3 regions of the Streptomyces sp. NPDC026246 genome follow, and region 2 is predicted to be linked to each of the others. Evidence: riboswitches for the same ligand, from Rfam matches in the RefSeq annotation. Region 2 holds a riboswitch; each other region holds the start of a gene.
The links. A riboswitch is a leader RNA that binds a small molecule or an ion and turns the genes downstream of it on or off. The one in region 2 is predicted to bind cyclic di-AMP.

Region 1 (7,819 bases), on a different contig from region 2:
CAGCGCGGGTCGGCGACCACGTCGTCGTCGGTGAAGGCCACCACCTCGCCCGCCACGGCGGCCAGCCCCGCGTTGTGCGCGGCTGCGAGCCCCGGAACGGGCTCGCAGACGTACCGCACGCGTTCGGCGTACTTCCGCTCGATCAGCTCCCGGGTCCCGTCCGTCACGGGCGCGTTGTCGACGACGACGATCTCGAAGCGCGGATGGTCCTGCGCCAGCAGGGAGTCCAGTGCCCTGGCCAGTTGCCCGGCCCGTTCCCGCGTGGCCACGACGACGCTCGTGAACGGCGGCTCCCCGGACCGCTCCGGCTCCTCGCCGGGTGCCGCCGCGCACTCCACCGCCGCACGGGCCGCCAGCACGGCCTTCGGGTCCGCCCCCTCGGGAACCCGTCCGAGCAACGTGCCCACCGGCCGGCCGCCCTTGCGCACCAGCACGAACACCTCCCCGGACGTCACGGGCAAGCTGCCCGGACCCGGGACGAGCACCGCCTCCCCGGCGCCGAGGTCCAGCTCGGCGACCTGCACCGCCCCGATGGCCAGGAACCGCCGTATCTCCTCCCGCGCACGTGCCGTACGGGCCATGCGCCCTCCCCCCACTCGTGTCAGGTACGGCGCAGCCGGGCCGCGCCCTTCAAGGTCCGCGCCGCCAGTGCCGCCAGCCGCGGCCGGGCGCGGACGAAGCCGTGCGCGCGGCGTACCGGCTCACGGCGCAGCCAGTGCAGTGCCGCGCCCGCCCCGGGCCGCAGCACCGCGCCCTCGTACACGGGCAGTTCGCCCGTCTTCAGCGCGTCCTTGTACTCGGCGGCGCCCCGCCCCAGATCGAGCGTGGTGATGCCCTCGGCCGCCGCCGCCTCGGCCATGCGCAGATGCAGCACCAGACCCGGCGAGAACTTGGCGAACTCCGGGTCGTACGCCGGGAACCAGCAGGCCAGGACCGAGGCCGAACGCAGTCCGAAGTGCGCGGCGACGGGCCGCTCACCGGCGTACAGTACGGAGAGCGTGCCGCTGCACTGCGCGGCCCGGGTTTGGGCCAGCTGCCCGACGAGCCGGGTGATCCACTCCTGGGCGAACCGGTCCCGGCGGCCGGTCCTGCGGTACTGCGCCGACTTCCACTCCATGAGCGTGCGCAGCGCGGCAGGGTCGCGTTCGTCGAACACGAACCGCAGCTCGCCCGTCTGCCGGCCCAGCCGGCGCTCCTTGGCCAGGGTCGTCTTGAGGAACTTCGGCGACTGGCCGCGCAGCACCGACTCGTAGGTCTCGTAGCCCTTCTCCACGTCGATGACGAACGTGGCGTGTTCCTCGGCCGCGTGCCCGACGAACAGCCGCTGCTCCGCCTCCAGGTTGTCGAAGGCGAAACTCGACAGCGAGCAGGCCCGCAGCAGTTCGCCCGTCTCCAGTGCCAGACCCGGCCGCAGGACGGCGCCCTGGGCGTCGGAGACACCGAGCCCGATGGCCCGGCCCTGCCCCAACGGGCCCCGCTCGTACGGCAGGAAGCCGGCCGGCTCCGCCCCTTCACGCACCACGGCGACGCGGGCCTGCGGCCTCACCCGGCCGACGGCCTCGGTGAACTCCGGTTCCATGAAGGGGTTGCGCGGTGCCCGGGAGGCGGCGCGCAGCGCACGCCAGCACTCCCGCTCCTCTTCGCCGAGCTCCCCGGGCCCGGCCACACGAATGCGTCCACTGCTCAACCCGACCCCCCGATCAAGTCCCCCCTGGACACATGGAAGGTACCGCCCGGGACGGTCCCTCGGGTAGGTAGCGGAGCATGTTGTTGCCAATCGGTGCAGAGGCCTTCAACCGGGCAATCGGCGTCCGTCGCGCGATGAAACGCAGGGGCCCGCTGTCCGTATTCTCTGATCATGGCCGCACCCCTCGCATATTCGCTCATCGCCACCGATCTGGACGGGACGTTGCTGCGCGGCGACGACACCCTGTCCGACCGGTCCCTCGCCGTGCTCGCGCGGGTGGCGGACGCCGGTGCCCAGCACCTCGTGGTGACGGGCCGCCCGGCGCCGAGAGTGCGGCCGCTCCTGGACGACCTGCGCTGCACGGGGCTCGCGGTGTGCGGGCAGGGCGCGCAGGTGTACGACGCCGGCGCGGACCGGCTGCTGTGGTCCATCACGCTGGACCGGGAACTCGCGGAGACGGCCCTCGGCAAGATCGAGGCCGAGGTGGGGCAGGTGTACGCGGCGGTCGACCAGGACGGCGTGGACGGGCTGACGCTGATCGAGCCGGGCTACCTCATGCCGCACCCGACCCTGCCGGCCGTCCGGGTCGAGCGGCGCGACGACCTGTGGGGGGAGCCGATCAGCAAGGTGCTGCTGCGCCACCCGTTCCTGTCGGACGACGAACTGGCGGCGACGGCCCGGTCGGTGGTCGGCTCACTGGCGACCGTGACCATGTCCGGTCCGGGCACGGTGGAGTTGCAGCCGTGCGGGGTGACCAAGGCGACGGGGCTGGCGCTGGCCGCCGAGCATCTGGGGCTGCGGCCCGCGGACACCCTGGCCTTCGGTGACATGCCCAACGACATCCCGATGTTCGACTGGGCCGCCCGCGGGGTGGCGATGGCCAACGCCCATCCCGAGCTGAAGGCGGTGGCCGACGAGGTCACCGCGTCGAACGAGGACGACGGCATCGCCGTCGTCCTCGAGCGACTGCTGGGCGGGGCGGCTCAGTACGGGCCGTTGACGTTGTCGATCGAGCCGTAGCGGTCGGCCGCGTAGTTGCAGGCCGCCGTGATGTTGGCGACCGGGTCGTACGGGTCGAAGGGGGTTCCGTCCACGTGGTACGCGGCGAAGGTCGGGTCGATGACCTGGAGCAGGCCCTTGGACGGGGTGCCCGCGACCGCGTTCGAGTCCCAGTTGTTGATCGCCAGGGGGTTGCCGGACGACTCGCGCATGATGTTGCGGTGGATGCCGTCGTAGGAGCCCGGGATCCCCTTCTGCGCCATGATGTCCAGCGCCTCGCGGATCCAGCCGTCCAGGTTGTCCGCGTAGGTCTTCGTGGCGGCCTGGGTGGCCTGGGCGACACCGCCGGCGGGCTTCGCGGCCGACTGGGTGGCGGGCTTCGCGGCCGGCTTGGCCGGCGCCGACGACTGGGTCGCCTTCTTCTCCGGGGCGGCGGCCTCGGCGCCCTTCACCTTCAGCTTCAGACCCGGGTGGATCAGCTTGGGGTTGTCGCCGACGACGGAGCGGTTGTCCTTGTACAGCTGCTTCCAGCCGCCCGAGACGTCATACGTGTCCGCGATGCGGTAGAGCGTGTCGCCCTTGGTCACGGTGTACGTGAGCGACTTCGCGGGCTGGGCGGCCTGCGGCAGGACGTGCGCGGCGGGCGCGCTCTGCGGCTCGGCGGCGACGGCGTTCACCGCGCCGAGGAGCGGGAGGGCCAGGGCCGCCCCGCCGGTGCCGGCTGCGACGACACCACGGGTGATCGGGTTCTTACGGGGGCGACGGTGCGTGCCTCGTCCGGGCATGGCGATGTTCCTCTCCGGCGCCTGCGAGGTGAGCTGTCGGGTTCGGGCCGGGAGGTGCCCGGCCGCGTACGGCACCGTGTGCCGTGCGCGGCTTCACCCCGAGCCGTTCCGCTGTGCGGACCGGCGACTTACCTGGGTCCCCCGCTCCTGCCCTGCGTGAGTGATCGGTGGATGGGTGCCCGGACGGTGGCAGGATTCGGCGTCCGCCGGACAGGGCGGGAACGTATGCGAGAGCACATGTCGGGAACAAGCACGGGAGTCACATATGGCGCTTGTTGACCTTGGTGGACCGGTATGGGGCAGCTTGATCCTTTGCTTTCGCCAAGGCTCAACTCGCTTGAGGGGGAAGGGTGTAGGGGCCGCGTTCCGGGTGCCGTCGTGAAAGGGTGGGCGTGATTCAACTCACTGATCACGACTCCGAGAGCAATGTGCACAACTGGGATTCGCTTCCCTATGTCGGCAAATCGGGCATAGGGTGCTACCTCCCGGTAAGTCGATAAATGTCTGCTCTTATGACCTGATCGAAAACATTGCGGTCCTGATCGGATACCGCCCGGCCTGTAACCATGGGCGCTGGCGGTGATCGAAACGTGACCGGATACGCTGACTCGAGTGAGGGCAGCGACCTATCGACAATGCGCGTAGCACCGCCAGACACCAGCAGACAGGAGACCCCTCGTGACCGACGTCGGGCCGTTCGGGCTGAGCGTGCGGGACCAGGCTCTGGAAGCCGACGTCCAGGCCGGACTGACGGCTGTCGAGGAAGGCTTGCTCGAGGCCACCAAGAGCGAGGTGCCCTTCATCACGGAGGCCGCCCAGCACCTGGTGCGCGCCGGCGGCAAGCGGTTCAGGCCGCTGCTGGTGATGCTCGCCGCCCAGTTCGGCGACCGGTACGCGCCGGGCATCGTGCCCTCGGCCGTCGTCGTGGAACTCACCCACCTCGCCACGCTGTACCACGACGACGTGATGGACGAGGCCGCCGTGCGCCGCGGCGTGGAGAGCGCGAACACCCGCTGGGGCAACTCCGTCGCGGTCCTCACCGGCGACTTCCTCTTCGCCCGCGCCTCGCACATCCTGGCCGACCTCGGCCCGGAGGCCGTGCGGGTGCAGGCCGAGGCGTTCGAACGGCTGGTGACCGGGCAGATCCTGGAGACCGCCGGACCGCAGGACGGCCGCGACCCCGTCGAGCACTACCTCGACGTGCTGGGCGGCAAGACCGGCTCGCTGGTCGCCGTGTCCTGCCGCTTCGGCGCGATGATGTCCGGCGCCGACGAGACGGTCGTGCACGTGCTCACCCAGTACGGCGAGCGGCTCGGCGTCGCCTTCCAGCTCGCGGACGACGTCCTGGACATCGCCTCCGACTCCCACGAGTCCGGCAAGACCCCCGGCACCGACCTGCGCGAGGGCATCCCCACCCTGCCGGTGCTCCGGCTGCGCGAGCGGGCCGCCCGGCTCGGCCTCGCCGAGGACGTCGCCCTGTGCGAGCTGCTCGACTCCGACCTCACCGACGACGCCCGGCACGCCGAGGCCCTGCGGCGGCTGCGCGCCCACCCGGCGCTGGAGCAGGCCCGCCAGGACACCGTCCGCTACGCCCAGGACGCCCGCTCGGCACTGGCACCGCTGCGCGACTGCGCCGCGAAGACGGCGCTGCTGGAGCTGTGCGACGCCGTGGTGCACCGCGCCGGCTGACCCCGCCCCTCCCCGGACCCCTACGGGTCGGGGGAGAAGCCGCCCCCGCGTGTCATACCCCAGCAGTACGCGGAGTTGAGCCCGCGGTCTGACGTATCCGCCCGGCCGATTTGGTCAGATGGAAACCACGGAAGACACCACTCCTCACCTGTTCGGGTGAGAATGGCGGCTCACGGACGAGTGCGTGGACGACACGGACGGCCGCCGCCGACCACGGAGGTAGGGCACACATGGCACCGTACGCATCCGACGACAGCACGACCGGCGGGGAGGCCGACGAGCGGCAGTCCCGGCGGCGCAAGGCCGCTCGCTACGTCGTCCCGGTCACGGTGATCGGGGTGGCGGCCGCGACGATCGGCCTGGTCCCGGCGCTCGCCGACTCCGGCGACCCCGACCTGCCGGACATCACCGCCCAGCAGCTCGTCGAGAAGATCGCGAAGTCGGACGTCGAGCAGCTGTCCGGCACGGTGAAGATCACCACGGACCTCGGTCTGCCGAACCTCGGCGGCCTGGAGTCCGGTCTGCTCTCCGGCGCCGCGGGCGGCGGCGACGGTTCCTCCGCCGACCCGACCGCCAAGCTCACCGAACTGGCCTCCGGCACGCACACCCTGCGCGTCGCCGCCGACGGTCCGGACCGGCAGAAGCTGTCCCTGGTGGAGAACGCGGCCGAGTACAGCGTCATCCACAACGGCAAGGACGTCTGGGCCTACGACGGCAAGTCCGGCGAGGTCTACCACGGCACCGGCCCGCAGAGCCCGAAGGCGGAGAAGGAGCAGCCGCCCGCCACGCCCAAGGACTTCGCCGAGGAGGTGCTGAAGGCCGTCGACGACACCACCTCCGTCACGGTGGACGGCACCGCCCGGGTCGCCGGCCGCGACGCCTACAAGCTGGTCGTCGAGCCGAAGCAGTCCGGTTCGACGGTCGGAGCCGTCACCGTGGCGGTGGACGCGAAGACCGGCATGCCGCTGAAGTTCACGCTGGTTCCCGCGAGCGGCGGTTCGGCCGTCGTGGACGCCGGCTTCACCAAGGTCGACTTCTCCCGGCCGGCCGCCTCCACCTTCGACTTCACCCCGCCCAAGGGCGCGAAGGTCACCGAGGAGAAGGACGCCGGCAAGGAGTTCGGCCAGGGCGTCGAGGAGCACGCCCGCAAGGGCGGACACGCCCCGGAGTCCGGGAAGGACCTCGGCGAGGGTCCCGGCGGCATGAAGACCATCGGCGAGGGCTGGAACGCCATCGCCACCTTCGGCACCGGCGGCGAGGGTGTGCCCTCCGGCGCGGCCGGCGGCGACCTCGGCGGCTTCGTCGACTCGCTCGGCGACAAGGTCACCGGCGCGTTCGGCTCGGGCACGGTCTTCTCGACCCGCCTGGTCAACGCCCTCGTCACCGACGACGGCCAGGTCTACGTCGGCGCGGTCACCAAGGACGCGCTCGTGAAGGCGGCCGACGCGGGGAAGTGACCCGCCACGCGCGCCGGGAGACCGGGAGCACGAGGCCGGGGACGTCGCAGGCGCCGGGACGTGAGCGTCCCGGCGCGCACCGTCCCCGGCTTCCGTGTCCCCCGGCCGCGCACCCGGCGCTCACGTCTCGTACAGGAACCGCGCGAGCGGAGCCTCCTGGGCGAAGAACGTCTTGGCCCGGGCCAGCGCCTCGGTGTCGGCCAGCACATCACCGGGCTTGCTGCCGTTGCCGAGCAGCACCCCGCCGAACCGCATCCCCATGTACGCGGCCGAGTTGTGCAGCGTCCCGATCAGCGGGTCGGCCACCACCTGCTCCTCGTGCGCGAGGGCGGTGACGCCCCAGAGCGTCCGTCCGGCCAGGGTCTCCCTGAAGTCCAGGCCGGGCGTGCGCAGCCAGCCGGACCAGTAGTCCAGGTAGCGCTTGGTCTGCGCCGAGACCGAGTACCAGTACAGGGGCGAGACGATCACGATGTCGGTCGCGCCGAGCGTGGCGTCGAGCAGCAGCGCCACATTGCCCTCGGTCGGCCGGACGTGGTCGCTGTCGTGCCGCAGGTCCTCGAAGTCCGGCACCGGATGGGCGGTCAGGTCGAGCCACTGCTGTTCGGCGTCGGCCGGCAGCTGCTCGGCGGCCCGGCGGGCCAGCAACGCGGAGTTCCCGTCGGAGCGGGCGCTGCCCAGGACGAAAAGGAAGCGGCGGGTCATGGCTGTTCCCCCTGAATGATGGGCGTAGGTCAATTACAGGCGCTTGCATCATATGCGTGCGCAAGTAAATCCGCCAGGGTCTCGTCCGGGGCCGGGTCGGTGACCGGCCCGGGCCTGCGCCTCCCGCGCCACGGCCAGCAGCAACGCCTCCCGCCCGTGCGGTGCCACCAGCTGCAGCCCGGCCGGGCAGCCGTCGCCGCCGAACCCGGCGGGCAGGCTCAGCGCCGGATGCCCGCTGAGGTTGAACGCCCAGGTGAGGGAGGTGGAGTAGCGGTCCCCGGGTCCCTCGTGGCCGTGCGGTGCCGTCGGGGCGGTGGGGGTGAGCAGCAGCTGCGCTTCGCCGAACAGCCCCGCCAGCCGCCGGTCGTTCCGGGCCCGCACACGGTGGGCCCCGTCCGCCCCGGGACCCGGACCACCCGCCGGCCGCCCGGTCCCGGCCGCCCGCAGCGCGAGCCACGCCGGCCCCGGGTCGGCGAGCTCCACCGGCACCCGCGGCCGTA
Region 2 (7,819 bases):
ACCGCTGCCGGATCTGCTGCTCCGCGTACGCGTCGTCCTGCCAGCGCGCCTTGGCGTCGCGCAGCCGCTCGACGCGCTCCCGCGCCTGCTGCTGCTCGCGCTGCAGGTCCTCGATCTCGGCGCGCTGGGAGACGTACTGGCGCATCGGCCAGGCCAGGGCCACGATCAGCGAGCAGAGCACCAGCGCGAGCAGCGCCGCCCGGCCGGTCAGCCGGGAGCGGCGGGCCTGGCGCCTGGTCTGGGAGCGGTAGACCCGGGCCGCGGTCTGCTCACCGAGCAGCCGGATCCTGGTCGCGGTGGAGAACCGGTCCCGGTCCTTCACGGCCATGTCAGTCCGCCTCCCGCTCCACCGTCATACGCGCGTACGTCCCCGGACACGGTACGGGACCGAGTCCGGGGACGTACGTACGACGCTGCCTCTTGTGGCCGGGGTCAGCCCTTGAAGCGCGGGAAGGCGCTGCGGCCGGCGTAGACCGCGGCGTCGTCGAGGATCTCCTCGATGCGCAGCAGCTGGTTGTACTTGGCGACGCGCTCGGAGCGGGCCGGGGCGCCGGTCTTGATCTGGCCGCAGTTGGTGGCGACGGCCAGGTCGGCGATGGTGACGTCCTCGGTCTCGCCGGAGCGGTGGGACATCATGCACTTGAAGCCGTTGCGCTGGGCCAGCTCCACGGCGTCCAGGGTCTCGGTCAGCGAACCGATCTGGTTCACCTTCACCAGCAGGGCGTTGGCGGCGCCCTCCTCGATGCCGCGGGCGAGGCGCTCGGGGTTGGTGACGAACAGGTCGTCGCCGACGAGCTGGACCTTGTCACCGAGCTTGTCGGTGATGGTCTTCCAGCCCTCCCAGTCGTCCTCGAACAGCGGGTCCTCGATGGAGACGAGCGGGTACGCGTCGACGAGCTCCGCGTAGTACTCGGTCATCTCGGCCGCCGAGCGCTCCTTGCCCTCGAAGGTGTAGACGCCGTCCTTGTAGAACTCGGACGCGGCCACGTCGAGCGCGAGGGCGATCTGCTCGCCGGGGGTGTAGCCGGCTTCCTTGATCGCCTCGAGGATGAGGTCGAGGGCCTCGCGGTTGGAGCCGAGGTTCGGGGCGAAGCCGCCCTCGTCGCCGAGGCCGGTGGCCAGGCCCTTGCCCTTCAGGACCTTCTTCAGCGTGTGGTAGACCTCGGCGCCCCAGCGCAGTGCCTCGGAGAAGGACTCCGCGCCGACGGGCGCGATCATGAACTCCTGGATGTCCACGTTGGAGTCGGCGTGCGAGCCGCCGTTCAGGATGTTCATCATCGGCACCGGCAGCAGGTGCGCGTTCGGGCCGCCCAGGTAGCGGAACAGCGGCAGGTCGCTGGCCTCGGAGGCGGCGTGGGCGACGGCGAGGGAGACGCCGAGGATGGCGTTGGCGCCGAGCGAGCCCTTGTTGTCGGTGGCGTCCAGGTCGAACATCGCCTGGTCGATCAGGCGCTGCTCGGTGGCGTCGTAGCCGACCAGCTCCGGGCCGATCTGCTCGATGACCGCGAGGACGGCCTTCTCCACACCCTTGCCGAGGTAGCGGTTCGAGTCGCCGTCGCGGAGCTCGATGGCCTCGAAGGCGCCCGTGGAGGCGCCGGACGGGACGGCGGCACGGCCGGTGCTGCCGTCGTCGAGGCCGACCTCGACCTCGACCGTGGGGTTGCCTCGGGAGTCCAGGATTTCCCGGGCTACGACGACGTCGATGGACGGCACGAGCATCTCCTTCTTATGTGACGCGGTGACGCGGGTCGCGTGGACCCGGCGAGGTGCGGGCCGTGGTGGCTCGCGACATGAGCCTAACCGGCTCCGGGCGATCGGCCACCGGGTCGCCCACCCCATGGACAGAACCGAGAGTAAATTGTTTCCGAACGGAACAAAGCAGGTTCGCCACAACCGGCCGAAACTCGGCCGCCGGAGCCCGGGCGGACATGACCCCGCCCCGGTGCGTACGGGGGAACACGCACCGGGGCGGGGAGCCCGTGGGGACGGGGGTCCCGCCCGTGCGGCGGGGGGCCGCCTGTCAGGGCGGGGCCTCCCACGAGGGCGGGGGCCGCCGGGCGGCCGGACCGCGGGTGCGCGGTGCGGACCGCCCTGCGGCGGTGGGCGCTGCTGCTTACTTCAGGTGCAGCTGCTGGCCCGGGTAGATGAGGTTGGCGTCCTCGACGATGTCCTTGTTCAGCTTGAACAGCTTCTCCCAGCCGCCCTTGACCTTCTCCTCGGCCGCGATGGAGCTGAGGGTGTCGCCCTTGACGACCTTGTACTCGCCGTCGCCCTTCTTGACCTTCTTGCCGGTCGGGGTGGTGACGGTCTTCTTGGCGGCCGGACGCTCGTCGGAACGGGAGGCCGGCTGCTGCTGGGTCTCACGCGACTCGGTGCTCTGCTGGCTCTGCTGGCTCTGCTGGCTCTGCTGGTTCTGCTGCGAGGAGCCGGCGGAGCTGCCGGAGTCGGTGGAACCGCCGCCGGTGTAGCCGGCGCTCGACAGGCCCTTGCCGCAGACCGGCCAGGCGCCCTTGCCCTGGCTGGCGAGGACCTTCTCGGCGATCTCGATCTGCTGCGCCTTCGTGGCCTTGTCGGCGGTGGAGGCGTACTGCGTGCCGCCGTAGCCGGCCCACGTGGAGGCGGAGAACTGCAGACCGCCGTAGTAACCGTTGCCGGTGTTGATGGACCAGTTGCCGCCGGACTCGCACTGGGCGACGGCGTCCCACTCGGAGGCGGTGGCGGCGGAGGCGTTGCCGGCCGCCATCAGCGGAGCGGCGACGGCGGCGGAGGCGACACCGGCGACGGCGATGGCGCGAGTGGCCTTGGACGGACGACGGTGCTTGCCCTTGCCGGAAAACAGCATGGATGGATCCCCTCACCGACGCCTGCGAGGTGAGCTGTCGGGTTCGGGCCGGTTGAGTTGCCCGGCCACGTCCCTCACGGGACGCGGCTCCACCCCTAGCCCTTCCGGCGCAACAAGCCGGTCGGGCACCTACCTTGGGTCCCCCGCTCCTGCCTACGGCGCTTGACGCGACGACTGTTCCCGTACGGCCGCTGGCAGGATTCGGCGTTGCGGCCGCCGGGGCTCGCGGTGGCGAGCGGTCACGACCGTAGACAGGCGATCGCCGGAATTTCAAAGACGATCAAGGCTTCTGAGACCTATCTCTCACCACGTTTATACGGGACATAGGCCGCGAAACATGGCGTGAACTCGCGTCGATTCGGGGCGACTTCCGCCGCCGTTCCCGCACTGCCCGAACGGCTACTTCCCGTCCGTTTCGTCCTCTGCGGTAAGCGTCTGACCGGGCAGAACGAGCTCCGAGTCGCCCTCGGCCGCCTTCTCGCCCCCGGCGTACAGCTCGTGCCATCCCCCGTCGATCCGGAGGGAGTCGGCGATGGACCAGGCGCTGTCCCCGACGCCGACGATGTAGGCACCCTCCGACTTCTCGTCGGACGCCTCCTCGTCGCGTGAGGCGTGCCGCCCCGAGGAGCCGCCCGTACCGCCGTCCGCGGACCCGGCACTCTCGTCGGCGCTGGGGCCGCGGTGACGGCCGGAGCCGGCGTCCGCCGCAGCCGAGGAGCCGTCGCTCGGGCGGGACTTGCCGGACGCCTCGCTCTCGGGCGCGGCCGACCGCGAGCCGTCCGATCCCCGACCGGCACCACGAGAGTCGCGCGACTTGTCGGAATCACCCGATTCGCCCCGAGGTGCCGACGAGGCGTCAGGCGAAGCCGAGCGGGACGGGGAAGACGACGGAGACGTCGCGGACGGGGAGGGCGAGGCGGAAGACCCGGACGATTCGGACGAGTCGAGCAATCCGGTCGAGTCTGTCGGAGCGGAGTCACCGGACGAGCCGGACTCGCCACCCGAGCCCGACGAGCCCGTCCTGAGGCCGGAGAGGAGCCCACAGGTGTGCCAGGCGCCGACCCCCTGGTCGGCGAGGATTCTCTCGGCCACGGCTATCTGCTGCGAGCGGCTGGCCAGATCGGCGCTCGCGGCGTAGTCGAGACCGCCGTAGCTCTCCCAGTCGTCCTGGGAGAGCGCGAGGCCGCCGTAGTAGCCGTTGCCGCTGTTCTGGCTCCAGGCCCCGCCGGTCTCGCAGTCCGCGATCCGGTCCCAGGTGGCGCCGTCGGCAGCGCTGGCACCGGAGGCTCCGAGGAGCGGGATCGCAATGGCGGAGCCGGTCACTCCGGCCGCGACGAGGAGAGCCGGAGCCTGGCGGGGGCGACGGTGACGACCGTTCCCGGAGAGCATACGGAGACCTTTCGCAAGACAGCAGTGACCCGCGCGGCGCCGTCTCCGGGCCGCGTTGATGGGTGAACGTATCGGCAGACGATCACTTGTCACAAGTTCATGCCGCGCAGATCACGTGAAGATCACAGACATGACGGCGTGTCATGTTTGGCGGAGGCGCTCGCTGGACACGGCGGGCGTCACACCGCGGTGAACTCCACCGGGAGGGTGCGCAGCCCTCGCATGATGAGCCCGCCGCGCCAGCGCAGCTCGGCCGGGTCGGCTGCGAGCCGGAGGTCGGGCAGGCGCGTCAGCAGCGTGGCGAGGGCGGTCTGGCCCTCCAGCCGGGCGAGCGGGGCGCCGAGGCAGTAGTGGATGCCGTGGCCGTACCCGAGGTGCTGGTTGTCCCGGCGGGACAGGTCCAGCGCGTCCGGGTCGGCGAACCGCTCCGGGTCCCGGTCCGCGGCCGCCAGCACCACCAGGACCGGGTCGCCGGCCTCGATGCGCTGCCCGCCGACGGTCAGCGGCTGGGTGGCGAAGCGCCAGGTCGCGAGTTCGACGGGGCCGTCGTAGCGCAGCAGTTCCTCGACGCCGGTCTCCAGCAGGTCCTGCTCCCCGGCGGCGAGGGACGCCTGCAGGCGGGCCCGCTGCCCGGGGTGGGTGAGCAGGGCGTAGGTGCCGTTGCCGATGAGGTTGACGGTCGTCTCGAACCCGGCGAACAGCAGGATGAACGCCATGGCCGCCGCCTCGTTCTCGGTGAGGTGCTCACCGTGGTCGGAGGCGCGGATGAGCCCGGAGATGAGGTCCTCGCCGGGGGCCGGTTCGCCGGGCAGCGCCTCGCGCTTGCGGTGGATCAGCTCGGCGAGGTAGCCCCGCATCTTCTTCACCGAGCGGGCGACGCCGCCGCGGGGCCCGCCCTGGTGACGGATCATCATGCCCGCCCAGTCGCGGAAGTCGTCCTGGTCCTCGCGGGGGACGCCGAGCAGGTCGCAGATGGCGTAGATGGGCAGCGGGAAGGCGAACTCGTGGATGAGGTCCGCCGACCCCGTCCGCGCGAACCGGTCGATGAGCCCGTCGGTCAGCTCCTGCACCCGGGGGGCGAACTCGGCGACCCGGCGGGGGGTGAACGCCTTGGACACCAGCCGCCGCAACCGGGTGTGGTCCGGTGGGTCGATGTTCAGCAGGTGCGTCATCAGCTCCGCCTTGCGCTCCCCCGGGATCCCCGTCTTGCCCTTGGCGTGGGCCGGTTCGTCGTGGTGCGCCGGGTTCTTGGAGAGCCGGGGGTCGGCGAGCGTCTGCTTGGCGTCCGCGTAGCGCGTGACCAGCCAGGCCTCCACCCCGCTGGGCAGCCGCGTCCGGTGCACCGGGGCGTGCTCGCGCAGCCAGGCGTAGGCGGGGTAGGGGTCGCTCGCGAACTCCCAGGTGAAGAGTTCCGGGGCGGCGGCGGGCGTGCTGGGCTGGGGCTGGTCGGTCACGGTCCGACCGTATCCGGCCCGCCGGACCCGCCCGGCCCGGGTCTCCTCAGCCCTCGGCCTGCAGGATCGCGTCCCGGTAGGCGCGGGCCGCGGCTCTGAGCGCCGCCTCCGGGTCGACGCCCTCGGCCTCGGCGCGGACCGCCAGGGCCAGCAGCTCGTAGCCGATGCCCTCGACCGGGGGCAGGGGTATGTCGAGGCCGGCCGTACGGGCCCGGGAGGCCAGCTTGGCGGCCAGGGCCAGTCCCGGCTGGCCGAGGGGGACGCCGTCGGTGACGGAGGTGCGCTGCTTCTCGATCGCCTTGGTGCGCAGCCAGTGGGCCTTGACCTCCTCGGGGGTGGTGGCCGTCGCGTCGCCGAACACGTGCGGGTGGCGGTGGACGAGCTTGGCGACGATGCCGCCGGCCACGTCGTCGATGGAGAAGGGCGCCTCCGTGTCCTCCTCGGCGATGCGAGCGTGGAAGACGACCTGCAGGAGGACGTCCCCGAGCTCCTCGCGCAGTTCGTCGCGGTCCCCCTCCTCGATCGCCTCGACCAGCTCGTACGCCTCCTCGATGCCGTACTTGGCGAGGCCCTTGTGGGTCTGCCGGGACGACCAGGGGCATTCGGCGCGGATGCGGTCCATGACCTGGACGAGGTCGAGGAGGCGGGCGCCGGGCAGGTCGTAGGAGGCCGGGAGCAGCTCCAGCTCCGGCATGGCGAGGCGGCCGGAGCCGGCGAGGCGGGCCAGCCCGTCGGTCAGGGCCGGCTCGCCCTCGCCCGTCGCCACGACGACCACGGTGCGGCCGCCGGCGCAGGCGTCGACGAGGTCCTGCGCGGTGGGCGACGCCACCTCGACGGTGATGCCGGCCTCGCGCAGATAGGGCAGCTGCGGGTGGGCCCCGTCCGCGCACAGCACCCGGTCGGCCGCGTGCAGGGCCTGCCAGGCGGGCCAGGAGAGCAGGCCGGGGGCGACGCGGTGGCTGGTGGTGAGCAGGACGGCGCGGCCGGGGTCGGCGGCCGCACCCGGGGCGGCCTGCGGGGGGCCCGGGATGGCTTCGGAGCTGTTGGCGTTCACGTTTCGAAGCTATCCCACGTGGCGGACGGTGCCGGAAGTTGTCCACAGGGGGTGGGGCCGGGCTCTCGCGAGTTGTCCACAGGGGGGCGAGCGGGGCGCGCCGGGCGCGGAGGGTCCGCCAGGGGGCGAGCCGGGTGCTCGTCAGTGTCTGCGGGGGGGGGGGGGAGTAACCGGGCGGGTGCTTGTCAGTGCCCGCCCCGCGAGGGGCCGAGCCCGGGCGCTTGTCAGTGCCCGCTCGTGGTCCAACCGGGCGCTCGGCGGTGCCCGCCCGGCGTCCGACCAGGCATGGGGGCAGTGCCCGCGGTGGGGCCCAACCGAGTGCCCGGCAGTGCCCGTACGTGACCCGACCGGGTGCCCGGCAGTGCCCGCGCGGGCCTTAACCGGGCGCTCGGCGGTGCCCGCACGGTGTCCGACCAGGCGCGGGGCAGTGCGCGTACGTGACCCAACCGGGTGCCTGGCAGTGCCCGCACGGGGTCCGACCAGGCGCGGGGGCAGCGCCCGCAGTGGGGCCCAACCGGATGCTCGGCGGTGCCCGCACGGGAGCAAGTCGGGCACTCGTGCCCGCATGGGGCACGGCCGGGCGGTCGGAAGGCCCGCGCGGGGCCGAGCCGGGCGTTCGGCGGTCGTCCTCGAAGGGGGGATCGGGCGGCGTCCGGCCGGGCCGCGGGTCTGGGGAAACCCCGGGAGCGCGGGCCCGGGGGTGACCCGGGCCGGGTGCGCTCCCCCGCGTGCTACATGGACTGCTGTACCTGCGCCGCCGTCACGTCACGGACCCACGGGGTCTTCGCGTCGGCGCGGCTGCTCTTGCGGACGTCCCACGTGCCGTAGCGCGGGTTGAGGTTGACGTCGAGGTCCTTGGAGGCGTCGGAGAGGGCCTTCCAGAACTCGGGGCGGCTGGTGTCGGTGCCGAGCTTCTCGGCGAGCTTCTGGGCCTCCAGCTGCAGGCGGAGGTTCTCCTCCAGGCGCTGCGGCGGGATGCCGTACTGCTGAAGCCAGGTCGTCTCCAGCGCCTTGGCGCCGCCGGCCTGCTTCTCCAGGCCGGAGCGCATCTTCTGGATCTCCTTGCGGGTGACGCTCACC
Region 3 (7,819 bases), on a different contig from region 2:
ATGGGCGAGGCCACGGCCCAGATGGCCGCGGCGGCCCCCGCGACCAACGTCCTCGCCGTCGACGTCCACACGCCCGGCCAGGGCAACCTGCTCAACCTCGCCGACCACAACGGCCTGTCCAACATCCGCGTGGGCAACGGCGACGCGATCATCCTGCTGCGCGAGATGCTCGCCCCGGACTCCCTCGACGGCCTGCGCGTCTACTTCCCCGACCCGTGGCCCAAGAAGCGGCACCACAAGCGCCGGCTCATCCAGCCCGACTTCCTGACCCTGGCCGCCACCCGGCTGCGACCCGGCGCGCTGCTGCACTGCGCCACCGACTGGGAGCCGTACGCCGAACAGATGCTCGATGTCCTCACGGCGCACCCGGACTTCGAGAACACCCAGGCCGACGGCGGTTTCGCCCCGCGCCCCGACTTCCGGCCGCTGACCCGTTTCGAGGGCCAGGGACTGGACAAGGGACATGTCGTGAACGACCTCCTGTTCCGGCGCGTACCACACGCGGACCAACCCCAGCCCTCCGCCGGCGCCTGACCGCGCCCGTCACCTTCCCGCCTGCGGACGGCGCCCCTCCGTCGTTAGGGTCGAAGCCGTGGCCACCAGTTCCCCGCATCCGTATCCCAGCGGACCCGCCGACGGCACCCCCGTCGGCGGGTCCCTGCGGCACGCGCACTGGTGGCAGCGGCCCTGGGTGCGCTACGGCGCGCCCAGCACGCTCCTCGCGATATCCGGCCTGGTCATCCTCGCCCTGGTGCGCGAGGAGACCGGTACGGAAGGGTTCCTGGTCGGGCTGGGCCTGGCCGTCCTCCCGGTCCCCCTGCTGCTGGCGTCGTTCCGCTGGCTGGACCGGGTCGAACCGGGCCCCTGGCGGAACCTGTTGTTCTGCTTCGCCTGGGGGGCCTGCGCGGCCGCGCTGATAGCGATCGTCGCCAACAGCTTCGCCACGAGATGGATAGCCACGGCCACCGCGGACCCGTCCGGCGCGGACACGCTCGGCGCGACGGTGATAGCGCCGGTGGTCGAGGAGTCCGCCAAGGCGGCGGCCGTCCTGCTGGTCTTCCTGTTCCGGCGACGCGACTTCACGGGGATCATCGACGGCGTCGTCGTGGCCGGCGTCACGGCGACCGGCTTCGCGTTCACCGAGAACATCCTCTACCTGGGCACCGCCTTCGGCACGGACCAGATGACCGGCGGCAGGGGCATCGCGTCCGTCACGGCGGCGACCTTCTTCGTCCGCATCATCATGTCGCCGTTCGCCCACCCGCTGTTCACGGTCCTCACCGGCATCGGCTTCGGCGTCGCCGCGCTCCGGGGGGACCGCGGCCGGGTCCGCGGCGTGGCGTTCCCGCTCGCCGGGCTGCTGCTGGCGATGGGCATGCACGCGATGTGGAACGGCTCCTCGTCGTTCGGCGAGTACGGCTTCTTCGCCGTGTACGCGGCGTTCATGGTGCCGATCTTCGGTCTGCTGACGTGGCTGGTGATCTGGACCCGGCAGCGGGAGCTGCGGACCGTGCGCGAGGAGCTGCCCGCGTACGCGGTGGCCGGCTGGCTGGACCCGGCGGAGCCGTACGCCCTGGGCTCGATGCGGGCCCGGCGGATCGCCCGCGCCCACGCCCGGCGCCATGCGGGCAGGGGCGCGGCGCGCGAGGTGGCGCGGTACGAGGCATACGCGACGTCCCTCGCGTTCCTCCGCCACCGGGCCCGCCGCGGCCGGGCCGGCGCCGGCTTCACGGTCCGCGAGCTGGAACTGCTCGGCGAGCTGTGGCGGCGCCGGGAGGCGGCCCGCCCGGCCCTGGTCCACGCGGCCCGGATCACCTCCCCGCCGCCTCCGGCCATGGTGCAGCCCTGGCCGGTGCACGGGGTGCACGGCGCGTACGGCCAGGTCCACCAGCCGGCTCCCCACCCGGCGTACAGCCCGTACAACCCCTACCGCTCCTGAGCCGCGCCGCCGCTCCCCCGCGTCCCGTCAGGCGGAGGCCTCGTCGAGCCGGGCGGTCTCCGCGTCCGTCAGGGTCAGCTGCGCCACCCCCACCAGCGCCGGCAGCTGCTCCACCGTCCGCGCGGAGGCGATCGGCGCGACCACGGTCGGGCGGGCGGCGAGCCAGGCCAGGGCCACCGTCGCCACCGGCACCTCGTGCGCCGCGGCGATCTCGTCGAGCGCGTCGAGCACCCGGCGCCCGCGCTCCGTCTCCAGGTGCCTGGCCGCGCCCCCGGCCCGCGCGCTCTCGACGGTCGTACCGGGGCGGTACTTGCCCGTGAGGAAGCCGGACGCGAGCGCGTAGTAGGGCACGGCCGCGAGGCCGCTGCGCTCGGCGAAGTCCTGGAGCCCGCCCTCGTAGGTGTCGCGGGAGACCAGGTTGTAGTGGGGCTGGAGGGCCACGTAGCGGGCCAGTCCCTCGCGGTCGGAGAACTCCAGGGACTCCCGCAGCCGCTCCGCGGAGATGTTGGAGGCGGCGATGTGCCGCACCTTGCCTGCCTTGACGAGCTCGTCGAGGGCGCCGATGATCTCCTCGACGGGCACCTCGGGCCGGTCGTAGTGGGTGTAGTACAGATCGATGTGGTCGGTACCCAGCCGGCGCAGGGAGGCGTCGGCGGCGGCCTTGATGGTGGCGGCGGACAGCCCCTGGAAGTCGAGGTGCTGGCTCACCTTGGTGGCGACGACGACCTCGGAGCGGTTGCCGCGCGCCCGGAGCCACCTGCCGAGGATGGTCTCGGACTCCCCGCCCCGGTTGCCCTCGGCCCACGCCGAGTAGACGTCGGCGGTGTCGACGAAGTTGCCGCCGGCCGCGGTGTAGGCGTCGAGGACGGCGAAGGAACGGTCCTCGTCGGCGGTCCAGCCGAAGACGTTGCCGCCGAGGGCGAGCGGGAAGACCTCGAGGTCGGAGGAGCCGAGCTTGCGCAGATTCGTCGTAGCAGTCATACCCTGGGTCAACGACCGCGCGGAACGGCCCATTCCGCAAGCTGCGCACGACCCCGGGCGAACACCCCGGCCGGCGAAGACCGGCAGCCCTGACGCCGGGGGGTCGTCGTCAGGGCTGCCGGTGCTTCGACGGGCGCGGTGCGTCTACGGGTTGAGTCCCTTGCCCCGCAGCCACGCCATGGGGTCGATGCCGCTCGCGGAACCGCCGGTGTGGACTTCGAGGTGGAGGTGGGCGCCGGTGACGTTGCCGGTGGCGCCGACACGGCCGATGACGTCGCCGGTGCCGACCTTCTGGCCGACGCTGACGCCGATCGACGACTGGTGCGCGTACCAGATCTCGGTGCCGTCGTCGAGGGTGAGGACGGTCTTGTAGCCGTAGGAGCCGTTCCAGCCGGCCTCGGTGATGGTGCCGCTGTGGACCGCCTTGATCGGTGTGCCCGTGGGGGCGGCGAAGTCGAGACCGGTGTGGTAGCCGGAGGACCAGTAGGCGCCGGCCTGGCCGAAGCTGGAGGTGAGGGTGTACGAGGAGGTCGGCAGCGTGTACTGCTTGGCGAGGGCGGCGAGCCGCTCGGCCTCGGCCTTCTTCTCGGCCGCCTCCTCCGCCTTCTTCTTCGCCTCGGCGGCCTTGGCCTTGGCCTCCTTCTCGGCCTTGGCGACGGCCTCCTGGGCCGCCTTCTCGGCGGCGGCCGCGGCCTCCTGGGCGGCCTTGGTGTCGATCTGGTCCTGCTGGTGCTCGACCTGGGCCATGATCCGGGCGCGCAGGGCCTCACCGGCGCCGTCGGCGCCCGGCTCGGCCTCGGCGGTCGTGGTGCCCAGGCTGCTGAGCGGGGTGGCGGAGCCTTCGGGGGTGTCGTCGTCCGAGAGGAGGGAACCCACCGAGGGAAGGTCCGGGACGGAGATCGACACCGGCGGCTTGCCGGTCTGGGCGCTGGCCATGCCGCCCGCGCCGACGGCGGCTATGACACCGACGCCGAGGACGGTGGAGCTGCGGGCGAGTCCTCCGCCGCGCTGCTTGGAGACGCGGTGCCGGCCACGGACGGGGCGGATGGACTCCGCGGTGGGGTTCCACTCCTGGAACGGGCCCTCGTCGGTGCGCTGACGGCCGAAGCCGAAGGTCTCGGGGTCGCGCTGGTCCGCCGCGAACGGGGCAGCGGGGGCAGGCCGGTTGGACGCCACGTGGGCGTGCTCCTTTCCTTCCTTCTCGCCTACCGGGTTAGCTGACGGGTTCGGAGCAGGAAGGTCTCCTACGCGCGTATACCTGCCGTGCTGCCACGGCGGCATCCGCTCGATTCACCCCAAGTGGTGGTTCCCCGGTTCCCTTGCGGGATTCGGCGCGTGCGCACGGAGCCGCCTTCTGTGACGGCTGGGACGACCGCGCTGCGTTATCGAACGTTAATGGATGGCGCGGTGCGTATTCCAGCGCTTCCGCTTGATCATTAACCTTTTTCGCGCGGACCAACCTGCCACGACCGGGGTGAATCGGGCGAGTTGACCGCCTCCCGGACACCGCACGGGACTTGACGGTGTGTCAGTTGTTATGCGCAGCGGGGCGGTTCACTCACCGTGTGTGACGGCCGGTCGACGACCGGAGGGAAACGCACCGAGGGCCGGAACCCTTTCGGATTCCGGCCCTCGGCCTTCAGTAGCGGGGACAGGATTTGAACCTGCGACCTCTGGGTTATGAGCCCAGCGAGCTACCGAGCTGCTCCACCCCGCGTCGTTGTGTTCACCAGTGTACGCCATCCGCGGGACGTCTCGCGCACACCCCGGTCCGGCGCCCCCGGCACCGGCCCCGGCACACCCCGGCCCGGAGCGCCGCGCTCAGGGCAGCAGGTGCCGGTTCGGGGCCTTGGCCCGCTCCTCGTGCTCGGGCAGGAGGACGACCTGCGCTCCCCCGGCGGCCAGGACACCGCTGCCGTCGGCCCCGGATACGAAGGTGTCCGGCTCGCGCCAGGCCGTGACGACCCGCCGCACACCCGCGTCGAGGATCAGCCGGGCGCAGGGCGCCGGGCGGGAGGCACGGCGGGCGCAGGGTTCGAGGCTGCTGTAGACGGTCGCCCCGGCGAGCCTGGGGTCGGCCGGATCGAGCTTGGCCAGGGCCGCCTCCTCGGCGTGAACCACCGGGTCGCCGCCCTCGCGGGAGTGGCCGCGGGCCAGTTCGGTGCCGTCGGCCGCGACCACCACCGCCCCGACGCTGAACGCGGTCGCGGAGGGCGGGCAGTGCTCCGCGAGCTCGCAGGCGGCGGCCAGCCAGCGGTGGTCGGCGGCGACCGGGAGCGGCCCGGTGCCGGGGGCGGTCGGTTCGTAGCGCATCAGGACGACGTCCTCGATCCGGCGGCTGTCGACCAGCCGCAGCCGGCCCGGCGGGTAGCCGCCGGGGCCGAAGAGGCGGGGCGCGTCGGGGTCACCCACGAAGAGCGGGGCGAGGACCAGCTGGATCTCGTCGGCGAGCCCCTGGGTGAGCAGCTGGGTGTGGATCAGGCCGCCGCCCTCGACCATCAGCCGCCGCACGCCCCGCACGTCGTGCAGGTGGGTGAGGAGCCGGCGCCAGTCGAGGGCCGCGCCCAGCGGGACGACGTCGGTGGCGAGGCCGAGGGCGCGGGCGCGCCCGGCGCCCTCGTCGGTGGTGTAGAGGACCTTCTCGCCGCCGGTGTGCCAGAAGTGGGCCTCCGGGTCGAGGTCGCCGGTGCCGCTGACGGTGACCTTGAGGGGGTACTCGGGCCGGCCCGCGGCGGTGCGGGCGGCGCGGCGCTCCGGGGAGTTGACCAGGAGGCGGGGGTTGTCGGCCCGGATCGTGCCCGCGCCGACCAGGATCGCGTCGACGGACGCGCGCACCTCGTCGACGCGGTCGAAGTCGGCCGGGCTCGACAGGAACAGGCGTTCGGGTCCGGTGTCGTCCAGGTAGCCGTCGAGGGAGACGGCGGCGGACAGCAGGACGTACGGGTGAGGCATCGACGCTCCGCGGCTGGTCGGAAAAGCGGGACTGGATGGGCCTGGATGGGACTGGACGGGCTGGCCGGGCTGAGTGGGACGTGGCCAAGTCTTACGCGGTCACCCGGCCGGACGGGGACGGCACCCCCCCGCCGCCGGCCGCACCGGCGGAACCCGGCGCGGGCTGAGCCGCCGTCAGGCCGGTGACGGCCGTGCAACGGTCTGCTTGCCGCTCGGCTCTTCGGGTACAGCCTTTGCAAGAGGGCGACCTCCACAGCACCCGGAGCTTATGGAAAGTGACCGTTTTGTGACCGGATTCGGCGGGCCCGGTGACCACCGGGCCAGGGGGCCGGGCGAGGGCCCGGAAGCCGTCGCCTCGCAGATCGCCGACGCGGTGGACAGCCTGGCGGTCCTGTGGACGGTCGCGGCCCAGGAGGCGTCCCTGCGGCTGTCCCCGCATCAGTTGCGGGCGCTGCGCACGGTGCAGAGGGCACCCGGACTCAACCTCACCGCCCTGGCGGAGCGGCTGGACATCGGCCTGCCCACCGCCAGCCGCCTCTGCGACCGGCTCGCGGCGGCCGGCCTGCTGGAACGGGCCCCGCACCCGGACACCCGCCGCGAGGTCCAGCTCCGGCTCACCACGCACGGCCGCAACGTCCTGAGCGACGTCGCCGGTCGCCGCACCCACGCCCTCACCGTCGCCGTGGCCGCGATGCGGCCTGCCGAACGGGAGGCACTGAGAAGGGGGTTGCGCGCCTTCCTGGCCGCCCAGGACCACGCGCCGCCCCGAGCCGGCGAGCCACCCGCCGGCCCGTGAGGGATCCGAGGGACCGGCCGGTCCCCTCGCCCCGGCCCGGCCTCACGCCCCCGCCCGGTCCGCACGCCCCCGCCCGGCCGTCAAGCCCCGGGCGAGCCCCCCTTCAGCACCGCCACACACGTGTCGTCGCGCACCGGGCGGGCCGCACTGCCCGAGTCGCGCAGCACCACCGCGGCGACCACCGCCGGGTCGCAGGTCAGGAGCACGTCCTCGGGCGTGCTCCAGCGGCTGGGCAGACCGTCGCTGTGCAGCACCAGCAGGCTGTCGTCGTGCCACGGCCCGCTCTGCACGGGGACGTCGGCCGGTGCCTGGGCCCCCACGATGCCGGGCCGGGACAGCAGCGGCCGCCACTCCCCGCCGGTGCGCAGCCGGGCGCCGACGTTGCCGATCCCGGCGAAGTCCAGCCGTCCCGTGGACAGATCGGCCTGCGCCACGGCGACGGCCGCCCCCCGGGTGGGGCGCAGAGCCGGGCCCAGACGCCGCAGGATCTCCGGCGGCGGCAGCTCGGCCAGGCCGCGCAGCGCGGTCACCGCCGCGGTGGAGGCCTCGGCGGCCTTCTCCCCGTGCCCGAGCCCGTCGGCGAGCAGCAGGGTCAGCCGGTCCCCGGCGCGGACACGGGCCCAGGCGTCGCCGGAGTGGGCCGCCCGGCCCAGGGGGACGTTGACACCGCCGGCGCGCGGGGGCGGCGCGGACGTCCCCGGGTGGCGGACGGCGATCTCGTGGTCGATCCGGGCCAGCACGACGGTGCCCCGGCCGACGGCGCTGTGCAGGTCGAAGTCGTTCGCGACCCGGCGGCAGGTGCCGAGCCCCGCGCCCAGGGAGGCCGCGACGGTCGTGGAGTAACCGTCGCGCATCGCGGCGGCCACGTCCGGGATGCCGGGCCCGTGGTCCAGCGAGAGGAGCTGCACACAGGTGCGCGGACCGCCGCCGTCCGTCCGCTCGACGAGGCCGATGAGCACGTGGCCGCCCTCGGCGTGCCGCAGCAGGTTGGTCGCCAGTTCCGTCGCCACCAGCGCGGCGGACGCCGTGCGGTTCGCCGGCAGTCCGGCGCACGCGCTGGCCTCCTCGGCGGCGACCCGGACGTCCCGCACCCGGGTCGAGTCGTCCACGGGCACGTCCCAGACCCTGCTCATCAGGGCTCCGGCCGGGAG

Region 1: another riboswitch for cyclic di-AMP. It lies ahead of ACZ4M5_RS31200 (transglycosylase SLT domain-containing protein); the one in region 2 lies ahead of ACZ4M5_RS23615 (transglycosylase family protein).
Region 3: another riboswitch for cyclic di-AMP. It lies ahead of ACZ4M5_RS26600 (M23 family metallopeptidase); the one in region 2 lies ahead of ACZ4M5_RS23615 (transglycosylase family protein).

Annotation. Positions count from the first base shown of each region.
Region 1 covers NZ_JBVHPJ010000017.1:10,344-18,162, reverse strand. Annotated here, with positions in the region: gene ACZ4M5_RS31215 (glycosyltransferase family 2 protein) at 1-581, opposite strand, end outside; gene ACZ4M5_RS31210 (GNAT family N-acetyltransferase) at 602-1,672, opposite strand; gene ACZ4M5_RS31205 (HAD family hydrolase) at 1,859-2,707, shown strand; gene ACZ4M5_RS31200 (transglycosylase SLT domain-containing protein) at 2,671-3,471, opposite strand; cyclic di-AMP (ydaO/yuaA leader) riboswitch at 3,475-3,644, opposite strand; gene ACZ4M5_RS31195 (polyprenyl synthetase family protein) at 4,150-5,160, shown strand; gene ACZ4M5_RS31190 (LolA family protein) at 5,391-6,617, shown strand; gene ACZ4M5_RS31185 (flavodoxin family protein) at 6,738-7,319, opposite strand; gene ACZ4M5_RS31180 (amidase) at 7,368-7,819, opposite strand, start outside.
Region 2 covers NZ_JBVHPJ010000009.1:237,549-245,367, reverse strand. Annotated here, with positions in the region: gene ACZ4M5_RS23625 (FtsB family cell division protein) at 1-328, opposite strand, end outside; gene eno (phosphopyruvate hydratase) at 433-1,713, opposite strand; gene ACZ4M5_RS23615 (transglycosylase family protein) at 2,114-2,842, opposite strand; cyclic di-AMP (ydaO/yuaA leader) riboswitch at 2,847-3,013, opposite strand; gene ACZ4M5_RS23610 (transglycosylase family protein) at 3,242-4,231, opposite strand; gene ACZ4M5_RS23605 (cytochrome P450 family protein) at 4,411-5,685, opposite strand; gene ACZ4M5_RS23600 (nucleoside triphosphate pyrophosphohydrolase) at 5,732-6,739, opposite strand; gene ACZ4M5_RS23595 (SurA N-terminal domain-containing protein) at 7,471-7,819, opposite strand, start outside.
Region 3 covers NZ_JBVHPJ010000011.1:237,662-245,480, reverse strand. Annotated here, with positions in the region: gene trmB (tRNA (guanosine(46)-N7)-methyltransferase TrmB) at 1-534, shown strand, start outside; gene ACZ4M5_RS26610 (PrsW family intramembrane metalloprotease) at 593-1,939, shown strand; gene ACZ4M5_RS26605 (aldo/keto reductase) at 1,967-2,920, opposite strand; gene ACZ4M5_RS26600 (M23 family metallopeptidase) at 3,065-4,096, opposite strand; cyclic di-AMP (ydaO/yuaA leader) riboswitch at 4,108-4,264, opposite strand; tRNA gene ACZ4M5_RS26595 (tRNA-Met) at 4,564-4,637, opposite strand; gene ACZ4M5_RS26590 (dihydrofolate reductase family protein) at 4,742-5,872, opposite strand; gene ACZ4M5_RS26585 (MarR family winged helix-turn-helix transcriptional regulator) at 6,159-6,668, shown strand; gene ACZ4M5_RS26580 (SpoIIE family protein phosphatase) at 6,749-7,801, opposite strand; gene ACZ4M5_RS26575 (anti-sigma regulatory factor) at 7,801-7,819, opposite strand, start outside.